Regions from separate parts of the Mycobacterium sp. NBC_00419 genome, predicted to be linked through region 2. Evidence: riboswitches for the same ligand, from Rfam matches in the RefSeq annotation. Region 2 holds a riboswitch; the other holds the start of a gene.
The links. A riboswitch is a leader RNA that binds a small molecule or an ion and turns the genes downstream of it on or off. The one in region 2 is predicted to bind cobalamin.

Region 1: linked by a shared signal. The riboswitch ahead of OG976_RS26030 (energy-coupling factor ABC transporter permease) and the one ahead of OG976_RS10890 (CbtB domain-containing protein) in region 2 are both predicted to bind cobalamin.

Annotation. Positions count from the first base shown of each region.
Region 1 covers NZ_CP107931.1:5,451,515-5,457,126, reverse strand. Annotated here, with positions in the region: gene OG976_RS26035 (bifunctional nitrate reductase/sulfite reductase flavoprotein subunit alpha) at 1-1,300, opposite strand, end outside; gene OG976_RS26030 (energy-coupling factor ABC transporter permease) at 1,396-2,073, opposite strand; cobalamin riboswitch at 2,141-2,338, opposite strand; gene OG976_RS26025 (TetR/AcrR family transcriptional regulator) at 2,425-3,036, shown strand; gene OG976_RS26020 (MFS transporter) at 3,114-4,679, shown strand; gene OG976_RS26015 (SDR family NAD(P)-dependent oxidoreductase) at 4,676-5,476, shown strand; gene OG976_RS26010 (hypothetical protein) at 5,500-5,612, shown strand, end outside.
Region 2 covers NZ_CP107931.1:2,286,283-2,291,894, reverse strand. Annotated here, with positions in the region: gene lsr2 (histone-like nucleoid-structuring protein Lsr2) at 1-65, shown strand, start outside; gene clpC1 (ATP-dependent protease ATP-binding subunit ClpC) at 320-2,848, shown strand; gene OG976_RS10895 (YbjQ family protein) at 2,999-3,367, shown strand; cobalamin riboswitch at 3,368-3,567, shown strand; gene OG976_RS10890 (CbtB domain-containing protein) at 3,575-3,727, shown strand; gene OG976_RS10885 (CbtA family protein) at 3,751-4,551, shown strand; gene OG976_RS10880 (histidine phosphatase family protein) at 4,548-5,099, shown strand; gene OG976_RS10875 (serine hydrolase) at 5,090-5,612, opposite strand, start outside.

The DNA.
Region 1 (5,612 bases), 2.5 Mb from region 2:
GTTCGGCGGTCTCCAGGCCGGTGATCACGGTCGTGCGGTTGGGCACGCTGGCCACCGGGTTGGTGCAGATGATCCAGCAGGCCTTGATGTCTCCGGCGGCCATCTGCTCGAACATATCGATGGTCCCGCGGTTCGTGTGGGGGCGGATCGTCCCGGGCTCCACGCCCCATACCGACTCCACAAACGACCGGTCCTCAGCGCTGACCACAGAACGTTGCCCTGGTAATCCCGGTCCCATGTAACCCATTTCGCGGCCACCCATCGCGTTGGGCTGACCGGTCAGCGACATCGGGCCACTACCGGGCCGGCAGATCGCCCCGGTGGCCAGGTGCAGGTTGCAGATGGCGTTGGTGTTCCAGGTGCCGTGGGTGCTCTGGTTGAGGCCCATCGTCCACAACGACATCCATTCGCCCGCGTCGGCGATCATTGTCGCGGCGGTGCGGATGTCGGCCTCGGGCAGGCCGGTGAGTTCGGCCACCCGCGCGGGCGGATAGTCGGCGAGGAACTCTCCCATCGCCTCCCAGCCTTCGGTGTGCTCGGCGATGAAGCCGGTGTCGATATCGCCGGATGCCACCAGCAGGTGCAGCAAGCCGTTCAACAGCGCCAGGTCGGTGCCCGGCCGGATCTGCAGAAACAGGTCGGCCTTGTCGGCGGTGGCGGTGCGGCGCGGGTCGACGACGATCAGCTTGGCCCCGGCCCGCAGCCGATCGGCCATCCGAAGGAACAGGATCGGATGACAGTCGGCCATGTTGGCGCCGATGACGAAGAACAGATCCGCACAGTCGAAATCGGCATAGGAACCGGGTGGTCCGTCGGCGCCGAGCGATTGCTTGTAACCCGTCGCCGCGCTGGCCATGCACAGCCGCGAGTTGGACTCGATGTTGACGGTGCGGATGAAACCCTTGGCCAGTTTGGTGGCCAGGTACTGCGCTTCCAGTGACATCTGGCCCGAGACGTACAGGGCGATCGAGTCCGGTCCGTGCCGGTCCTGGATCTCGCGCAGCCGGGCGCCAACCGTCGCGACGGCGTCGCCGACGTCGGCAACAACGAATTCCTCACCGCGCGCCGGTCGCATCAAGGCGTCGACCGCACGGCCCTCACCATTGCCCATCAACTCGGCATGGGTGGCGCCCTTGATGCACAGTCGGCCGAGGTTGGTGGGGTGGAGCCGGTCACCGACGACATTGGCGATGACCGGACCCGCCGGGCCGAGCTTGGTGCGCACGTCGATGCCACACCCGACGCCGCAGTACGAACATGCGGTACGGATGGCCTGTGCGCACTGAACCTCGGCAGCCACGGACCTACCGTGCCCGGCGAACATTACGGGAGCTGCCGAGGCGCGTTAGCGCGAAGATAAGCCCCGCTCACATTGCCCGCGGCGCCGCTGTGAGGTCAGGCCGGGTTGAGCAGCCTCGGGGTGAACAGCATCGAGTCCTTCATCCGGTGCAGACCCTTGGCCGCGGCCAGCACACCGAGATCGGCCAGCGGCTCGACGATGATCACCGTCATATAGGCCGCGCCGAAGGTGGCGACACTGGCGACGGTCTGACCGCTGAAACCTTCGCCGTAGAAGGCCCAGAACGCCACCCACGACACGATGCCCGCCTGATAGGTCGTCGACAGGGCCAGCGCCTGGCGGTACTTCAGCTGCACGTACGGCGTCTGCGGCGCGATCACGCGGTTGGCCACCAGTTGCAGGGCGAACAGCGGCACCAGCAGCGTGGTGACGTTCATGCCGTACTGCGGCAGGTCGAACGGAGCGAAGAACAACCCCTGGAGCAGCAGGCCCGCGGCCAGACCGAACGCGGCCGGCGCCATACCGAACAGCAGGAACAGTGTCGAACCCAGGATCAGGTGCACCTCGGAGATCCCCACCGGATAGTGCGGGAACACCTGGAAGAACGTGAACACCAGCGCCGTGGTGGCCGCACTGCGCAGCAGCAGAGCGCCGATACCGCGCTCCTTGATCAGCTGCCAGGCGGTGTAGGCGCCGTATGCACCGGCACCGCCGGCGCTGACGTAACTGAGAATGATCTTCGGGCCTTCGACAATCCCGGGCTCAATATGCACGGAAGTTCCCTTCGGGACGCAGCAATGGCCATCGCCCGATTCCACGAGGCGATGCCCGCCGGGTGCGGCGCACCCGGCACAGCTGGCAGGTCTTCGGACTCGCGGGCGCGCATCGTAAGGATGCACCTACTGGCCGTCGCTTCCCGGCCGCACGAATTCTGCGGCCAGTGCCGATGACGGCGGTCGTTCCTGCATACCGCTGCGGGACAGTCCCGGATTCACACCGGGTTCCCTCTCGCGATGCGCCACCTGCTCACATCGCTCGATTCCGGGACCGTGAGCCCCGGTAAACCATCTGCGCGGTGGACATTACCTCCCGGGCCGCCGCCGGACGATGTAAGACTTGTCAACATGGCGACCGCGTCGTACCACCATGGCAACCTGCGCCAAGCGCTGCTGGAGCACGGCGTCGAACTGGCCCGCACCGGCGGCCCTGACGCGGTGGTGTTGCGTGACGTGCAGCGGTTGGCCGGAGTCAGCAACTCCGCCGCCTACCGGCATTACGCCGATCGCCAGGCGCTGCTGGGCGCGGTGCAGGTCTACGGGATGGGCCAACTGGGCGATGCGATGCTGGAATCGCTTGCCGCCGTACCCAACCGGGGGCGGCGCGAGCACCGCGCCCTGGCCCGCTTCCGCGCCACCGGACAGGCCTATATCGATTTCGCGCTGACCGAGCCCGGCTTGTTCCGTACCGCGTTCGCGCCGGGCGGGCCGAACCCGAGCGACGAGACCGTCGAGCCGGGGCGACATCCGTTCCAGATTCTCACCGGCTGCATTGACGATCTGGTGGCTGCCGGCGTGCTCACCGCCAGTCGCCGAGACGGCGTGGATGAAGCGGCCTGGGCCGCGGTGCACGGCCTTGCCACATTGTTTCTGGACGGCCCGCTCAACTACGCAGAGGCCCCGCGCAAGCAGCTGATCGCCGATCGCCTCCTCGATCTGTTGGCCGAAGGCGTCCGCTAGATCTCACATGTTGACAGTGTCAACAAGTACTGCCATGCTTGCCGATGTTAACGCTGTCAACATGAAAGTCGCCGCCCATGACCGCTGGCACCCTCCCCCATACCCACGGGACCGCGGCGCACGCCGCACCACCGCGCATCCGGCCGATCGCGATCCTCGCTGTCGTCCTCGTCGCGGCCCTGGCCATCAATGTGGAAACCACGATCGTCAATGTCGCTCTGCCAACTCTGAATTCGGCGCTGGGAGCCTCCACCCGGGGCCTGCAATGGATCGTCGACGCCTACAACCTGGCCTTCGCCGCGCTGGTGCTGGCCGGTGGCACCGTCGGTGACAAGTTCGGCAGACGCGGGACGTTGATCGCCGGACTGATCCTGTTCGCGATCAGCAGTGTCGGTGCCGCGCTGTGCACCACCACCGGTGAACTGATCGCCATGCGCCTGGTGATGGGTATCGCCTCCGCGCTCATCTACCCGACCACGCTGGCCATCATCACCGACACGTTCCGCGATCCCCGCCAGCGGGCGGCCGCCATCGGTGTCTGGGGTGCCGTCACCGGGCTGGGCGTGGCCATCGGGCCGATCATGGGCGGCGCACTGCTGGAGGGGTTCTGGTGGGGCAGCCTGTTTCTCGCACTGGCGCCCATCGCACTGCTGGCCGCCCTGGCCGCGCCGTTCGTCATCCCCGCGTCCGCACGAGACCGGCAATCGCGGGTCGACCGCGGCGGTCTGGTGCTCTCGGTGGTGATGCTCGGCGCCCTGGTCTACACGATCATCGAGGCCCCGTCGCACGGGTGGTCGAGCGCACCGACACTGATCGGGTTCGCCGTCGCACTGGCCGCCGCGGTGAGCTTCGCGTGGTGGGAGCGCAGACACCCCGACCCGCTGATCGACGTCACGCTGTTCACCAACCTGCGCTTCAGCGCAGCCAGTGGCGCGGTCACCGTCGCCTTCTTCGCACTGTTCGGGTTCATCTTCATCATCACCCAGTTCATGCAGTTGCTCCAGGGCAACAGCCCGCTGGAAACCGGTGTCCGGATCCTGCCGGTGGCGCTGTCGATCGCCATCGGCTCGGTGCTCGGCACCCAGCTCGCGGTGCGCGCAGTCGGCACCAAAGCCGTTGTCTTCGTTGGTCTTCTGATGATGTCGGGATCCTTTGCCTGGATAGCGGCAAGCGACCTCGGGGTGACCTACCCGGTGATGGCCGCGCAGATGGTGCTGCTCGGTGGCGGCCTCGGGCTCACCAGCGCACCGGCCACCGACTCGATCATGGGGGTGGTGCGACCCGAGCAGGCCGGTGCGGGCTCGGCCGTCAATGACGCCACCCGCCAGGTGGGCGGCACCCTCGGTGTCGCCGTGATCGGCAGCGTCTTCTCCACGATCTACATCCGGCACCTGGCCGACAACCAGCTGTTGCAGGCCATGCCGGCGTCGGCACAGTCCATCGCCAAGGAAGGTCTGGCCCAGGGGCTGGCGGTGGCCGCCCAGGCACCCCCACCGATCACCGGCGCGGTGCGCAGCGCGGTGGAGAACGCCTTCCTGTCCGGGATGCAGGCCGGCTGCCTGACCGCCGCCGCGGTCTGTGCCGTCGGGGCGCTGTTCGCGCTGGCCGTGCTTCCCGCCCACCCGAAGGTGGCGCAGCTGTGAGTGCTCTCGAACGATACGGACCCTGGGCGCTGGTCACCGGTGCCAGCGACGGAATCGGACGGGCAATGGCAGTCCGGATCGCCGCCGCCGGACTCCACGTCGTGCTGGCCGCCCGCCGGGAGCCCGAACTGCGGGCGCTGGCCGACGAACTCGAACGCACCCACGGCGTCCACACCCGGGTGGTCGCGGTCGACCTGTCCGATCCGGACGGCGTCGCGGCGCTCGCCGCCCACACCGCCGGCCTCGACATCGGCCTGGCCGTCCTGGCCGCCGGATTCGGCGGCGCGGGGCCGTTCGTCGAGTCCGCCATCGGCGACGAGTTGGCGATGATCGCGGTGAACATCACCGCGGTGACCCAGCTGACCCACGCGCTGTCGGGGCGGATGGTCAACCGGGGCAGGGGCGGGATCGTCCTCTTCGGGTCGATCCTGGGCTGGCAGGGTGTGGCGGGCCAGGCCAACTACGCCGCCACCAAGGCCTATGTGCAGAGTCTGGCCGAGGGGTTGCACCCCGAGCTCGCCCCGTTGGGCGTCGACGTTCTTGCGGTCGCCCCCGGACCGGTGAACAGCGGCTTCGGCGACCGGGCGGGCCTGACGATGACGTCGGCGGACTCACCTGAGGTGGTTGCCGCGGCCGCCCTGCGGGCCCTCGGCCACCGCGCCACAGTGGTACCCGGGGCGCGCGGCAAGTTCCTGACCGCCTCGCTGAGGATGCTGCCGCGGCGGCTGCGGACCGTCATCTTGACCAAGGTGATGGCCGGCATGCGGCGCGATGAGATTTCGGGTGCCCGAAACTAAAGATGCGGGGTACCCTCGAGGGCATGACGAGTGTTGAACAGGTGCGTTCGGCCCTCACCTCGCCCGAATCGCACGTGCGCATCGCCGGAGTGCCGTGGCCGCTCTACAAGCTGGTCGCCGTCGGTGCCGGACTTCT
Region 2 (5,612 bases):
ACAAGGTGTCGACCCGCGGCCGTATTCCGGCCGACATCATCGACGCGTTCCACGCGGCGACCTGAAACGGCGACCTTTATCGGGGAGCCGGTCGGCCCCCGTCATCGTCTCGTCAGCCACTTTCGCTCGCGGCGAAGCCAAGGCCGCTGATTACCGGAAACGAATCGGCGTTCTCCTGCGTTGATGTGCTGTGTCTACCGCTGTGATGCGGAATGGGTGGGCAAGGGAGGGCACCTCCTGGAGCCGCCCATTAGAGTGGACGACAGGCGCGCGGTGCCTACCGTCGTACCTAATCGTGATGGAGAGCAGGTAACCACCGATGTTCGAGAGATTTACCGACCGTGCCCGCAGGGTCGTCGTCCTGGCGCAAGAAGAAGCCCGGATGCTCAACCACAACTACATCGGGACCGAGCACATCCTGTTGGGTCTTATTCACGAGGGTGAAGGCGTAGCCGCCAAGTCCCTGGAGTCGCTGGGCATTTCCCTCGAGGGTGTCCGCAGCCAGGTCGAGGAGATCATCGGCCAGGGCCAGCAGGCGCCCTCGGGACACATCCCGTTCACCCCTCGTGCCAAGAAGGTTCTCGAGCTGTCCCTGCGCGAAGCGCTGCAGCTCGGCCACAACTACATCGGCACCGAGCACATCCTGCTCGGCCTCATCCGTGAGGGCGAAGGCGTCGCGGCCCAGGTGCTGGTCAAGCTGGGCGCCGAGCTCACACGCGTGCGCCAGCAGGTGATCCAGCTGCTGTCGGGCTACCAGGGCAAGGAAACCGCGGAAGCCGGCACCGGCGGCCGCGGCGGCGAGTCCGGCAACCCGTCCACCTCGCTGGTCCTCGACCAGTTCGGCCGCAACCTGACCGCCGCCGCCATGGAGGGCAAGCTCGACCCGGTCATCGGCCGGGAGAAGGAAATCGAGCGGGTCATGCAGGTGCTGAGCCGGCGCACCAAGAACAACCCGGTGCTGATCGGCGAGCCCGGCGTCGGCAAGACCGCCGTCGTCGAGGGCCTGGCCCAGGCCATCGTGCACGGCGAGGTCCCCGAGACGCTGAAGGACAAGCAGCTCTACACCCTCGACCTAGGTTCACTGGTCGCAGGTAGCCGCTACCGCGGTGACTTCGAGGAACGCCTCAAGAAGGTGCTCAAGGAGATCAACACCCGCGGCGACATCATCCTGTTCATCGACGAGCTGCACACGCTCGTCGGCGCAGGAGCCGCCGAAGGTGCGATCGACGCCGCCTCGATCCTCAAGCCCAAGTTGGCCCGCGGTGAGTTGCAGACGATCGGTGCGACCACGCTCGACGAGTACCGCAAGTACATCGAGAAGGATGCCGCCCTGGAGCGCCGGTTCCAGCCGGTCCAGGTCGGTGAGCCGACGGTGGCGCACACCATCGAGATCCTCAAGGGTCTGCGCGACCGGTACGAGGCCCATCACCGGGTGTCGATCACCGACGCCGCCGTGGTGGCTGCGGCGACCCTGGCCGACCGCTACATCAACGACCGGTTCCTGCCGGACAAGGCGATCGACCTGATCGACGAGGCCGGTGCCCGGATGCGCATCCGCCGGATGACCGCTCCGCCAGACCTGCGTGAGTTCGACGAGAAGATCGCCGACGCACGCCGGGAGAAGGAAAGCGCCATCGACGCGCAGGACTTCGAGAAGGCGGCATCGTTGCGCGATCGCGAGAAGCAGCTGGTCGCCCAGCGTGCCGAGCGTGAAAAGCAGTGGCGGTCAGGTGATCTCGATGTCGTGGCTGAGGTCGACGACGAGCAGATCGCCGAGGTTCTCGGCAACTGGACCGGTATCCCCGTGTTCAAGCTGACCGAGGAGGAGACCACTCGGCTGCTGCGCATGGAGGATGAGCTGCACAAGCGGATCATCGGGCAGGAAGACGCCGTTCGCGCCGTCTCCAAGGCCATCCGCCGCACCCGTGCCGGCCTGAAGGACCCCAAGCGCCCGTCGGGTTCGTTCATCTTCGCCGGCCCGTCCGGTGTCGGTAAGACCGAGCTGTCCAAGGCGTTGGCGGAGTTCCTGTTCGGCGACGACGACGCGCTCATCCAGATCGACATGGGCGAGTTCCACGACCGGTTCACCGCATCGCGGCTCTTCGGCGCGCCGCCCGGATACGTCGGCTACGAAGAGGGCGGCCAGCTCACGGAAAAGGTGCGGCGCAAGCCGTTCTCGGTGGTGCTGTTCGACGAGATCGAGAAGGCACACCAGGAGATCTACAACACCCTGTTGCAGGTCCTCGAGGACGGCCGTCTGACCGACGGCCAGGGACGCACGGTCGACTTCAAGAACACCGTGCTGATCTTCACCTCGAACCTGGGTACCTCCGACATCTCCAAGGCGGTCGGCCTGGGCTTCACCCAGGGTGGCGGCGAGAACAACTACGAGCGGATGAAGCAGAAGGTCAACGACGAGCTCAAGAAGCACTTCCGCCCGGAGTTCCTCAACCGCATCGACGACATCATCGTCTTCCACCAGCTCACCCGCGAAGAGATCATCACGATGGTCGACCTGATGGTGGGCCGGGTGTCCAAGCAGCTCAAGGCCAAGGACATGACGATGGAGCTGACCGACAAGGCCAAGTCTCTGCTGGCCAAGCGCGGCTTCGATCCGGTACTGGGTGCCCGGCCGCTGCGCCGGACCATTCAGCGCGAGATCGAGGACGCCTTGAGCGAGAAGATCCTCTTCGAGGAGGTCGGTCCCGGCCAGATGGTCACCGTCGACGTGGACAACTGGGACGGCGAGGGCGCCGGCGAGGATGCGGTGTTCACCTTCGTCGGTGGGCCCAAGCGGCCCGAGTCGGCTGAGCCCGACCTGGCCAGCGCAGGCACGGCCAGCGAGTAGAAGTTTCAGGCGAAGGCCCCCCGGCACCTGCCGGGGGGCCTTTCGTATGTCCGCCGGCGGTTGCGGCCCCACGGCGAGCGTGCCGTTTCGTACGGGACTCGCCGCGGCTTGCGTATCCACGCGCACACTCGCGAGCGCTAACCTCTGCTCATGCTTGTAGTGACAACGAACGACCTCCCGGGCTGGGAGATTCAGCGGGTGTGCGGCGAGGTCTTCGGACTGACCGTCCGCTCGCGCAACGCCTTCGCGCAGATGGGCGCCGGCTTCAAGAGCATGTTCGGCGGGGAACTGCAGGGCATGACGAAGAATCTGGCCGAGAGCCGCAACGAGGCCATGGCCAGGCTGATCACCGAAGCCCGCAACCGGGGCGGCAACGCGATCGTCGCGATGCGGTTCGACACCACCGAGCTCGGCGACGTCTGGACCGAGATCTGTGCCTACGGCACCGCGGTTCAGGCCGCGCCCATCACCGAGGCTGCGAAGTACACCGCTCAACAATTGGGGTACGGGTCGGGCTAATCCGGCTCAGGGGTTTACGATTCTCGATGTAATAGACGAGTCGAGGAATCTGGTGAGAGTCCAGAACGGTCGCGCCACTGTTGACAGTCAGACCCGACGCTCGTCATCGACCTATCCGGGACGCGAAGATTCCGGGAAAGGACTGATATGACGTCTCCCGAGGCACGCAAGTCCACTCGCGCCGTCGATCTCTCGGCGGCCAAGGCCGTGGTGTGGTTGTCCGCAACGGCCTTCTTTGCGCTACTGGTGTTGTATTTCGTGGGAGTGGATCAGGGTGCCACGTCGGTCTTCGGCGACAACATGTACATCCATGAGTTCGTGCACGACGCCCGCCATCTGCTCGGCTTCCCCTGCCACTGAGGCAACGGGACCCGACTAAGCACATGGAAAAGAAAATAATCTGGCGCGGCATACTTGCCGGCGCCGCCGCTGGCGTGTTCGCGTTCATCTGGTCGAAGATCTTCATCGAGCCGATCGTCGGCCGGGCTATCGATTTCGAGGACGGTACCTCCGCAGCTCATGAGGCCATGGAGATGGCAGACGGCCACGGCCACGGCCACGGCGGCGGTGTGGAGCTCTTCACCCGCACCGTGCAGTCGAATATCGGTATGGGCCTTGGTGTCTTTGCGTTCAGCGTCGCTCTCGGGGCGTTGTTCGCAGTGGTGTTCTGCGTCGCTTACAGCCGGATCGATCACGTCTCGGCCCGAAAGTTGGCAGTTATAGTCGCCGCCGCGATGCTCCTTGCCCTGTGGGTGGTGCCCGCACTCAAGTACCCGCCCAATCCGCCGGCTACGAGCCTGGAGGAGACCATCAAGCAACGTGCACTGCTGTACCTGCTGATGGTCGCGCTGTCCGCACTTCTGATGGTCGCGGCGGTCTACCTGGCCTTCCAGCTTCACCCGAAACTGGGCACCTGGAATGCGACTCTCGCGGCAGGCGGCGCCTATATCGTCGCGGTCGTCGTCGTGATGCTCATCCTGCCGACCATCAACGAGACGCCGGGTCCGATCGTCAACGACGCCGGCATGATCGTGTTCCCCGGCTTTCCCGCGGCGGACCTCTATGAGTTCCGGTTGTACGCCTTGGGCACGCAGGTGATTGTCTGGACGACGATCGGCCTGCTCGGTGCGTCCATGTTCTCTCGGTTGCTTGACAGCAAGGAGAAGGAAGCCATCCCGGTGTGAGTGACATCGTTCGGCTGACTCTGGTATCCCACGCCATGACCGATGCCATGGCAGCCGGACGATTCGCCGCCGACGAGCCGCTGAACGCACTGGGCTACAACCAGATTGACGCCGCCGCAGATATCGGCCCGGTCGATGTGGCGCTCAGCGGGCCGGAGGTACGAGCCCGTCAGACCGCCGAAGGGTTCGGTCTGAACCCAACGGTGGACGGCCGGCTCGCCGACCTCGATGTCGGGCGCTGGCGGGGCTGTCAGCTCAGTGACCCGCCGCCCGCCGACCTCGCCACCTGGCTGAGCCGGCCGGACGGCGCGCCACACGGAGGCGAGTCCGTCGAGGCACTGATCGCCCGGGTGGGCGACTGGATGGACGACATCAGCGGCACACCGGTGCGGCTGGCTGCCGTCACCCATCCGGCCGTGGTGCGCGCGGCGATCCTGGTCGCCCTTGACGCCCCGCCGGAGTCGTTCTGGCGCATCGATATTGCCCCGGCCAGCCGTACGCTGATGCACTTTCGCGGCCGGTGGACCGTGCGCTGGGGTCAGCGGTAGCGGGGCAGCAGCCCGAACACCTGCTTGATGATCGTCATCACCCAGCCGCCGGCGTTCGGGCTGTGGTAGCGCGGCCAGTTCAGCTGAAAGCTGACCACCCACGCCTGCCCGGTCCGGTCTACGGCGTACCAGCTGAACGTGTAGTCGCCGGGCAGGTTACCGGCCTTCGCTCCGATATATGGCCACTCGGTGCGGTCGAGGTCGATACCGGCGATCTCCGACATGATGTCCTTGACCGGGGCCGCGGGCCCGACGGCGTTGTGCTGCAGGGCGGCGTGCACGCGGCAGATGTCCTCCGCGCTGCCGTACCACTCCGCGCCGTATGCCGAACCCGGTGCGTGGGTACGCTGTGGATCCGGTTCGTAGGGCCGGGAATTGGCTTCCTGCAACAGGATTGCCCGGCGCTGCGGGGTGGCCGTCTTCCACTGGTCGCGGACGTCGGGGTTGCCCCACCCGACGGCGAAGATCTCCCGCATGGTCGGGAACGGCACCATGCTGGCGGGGTCGTGGTGA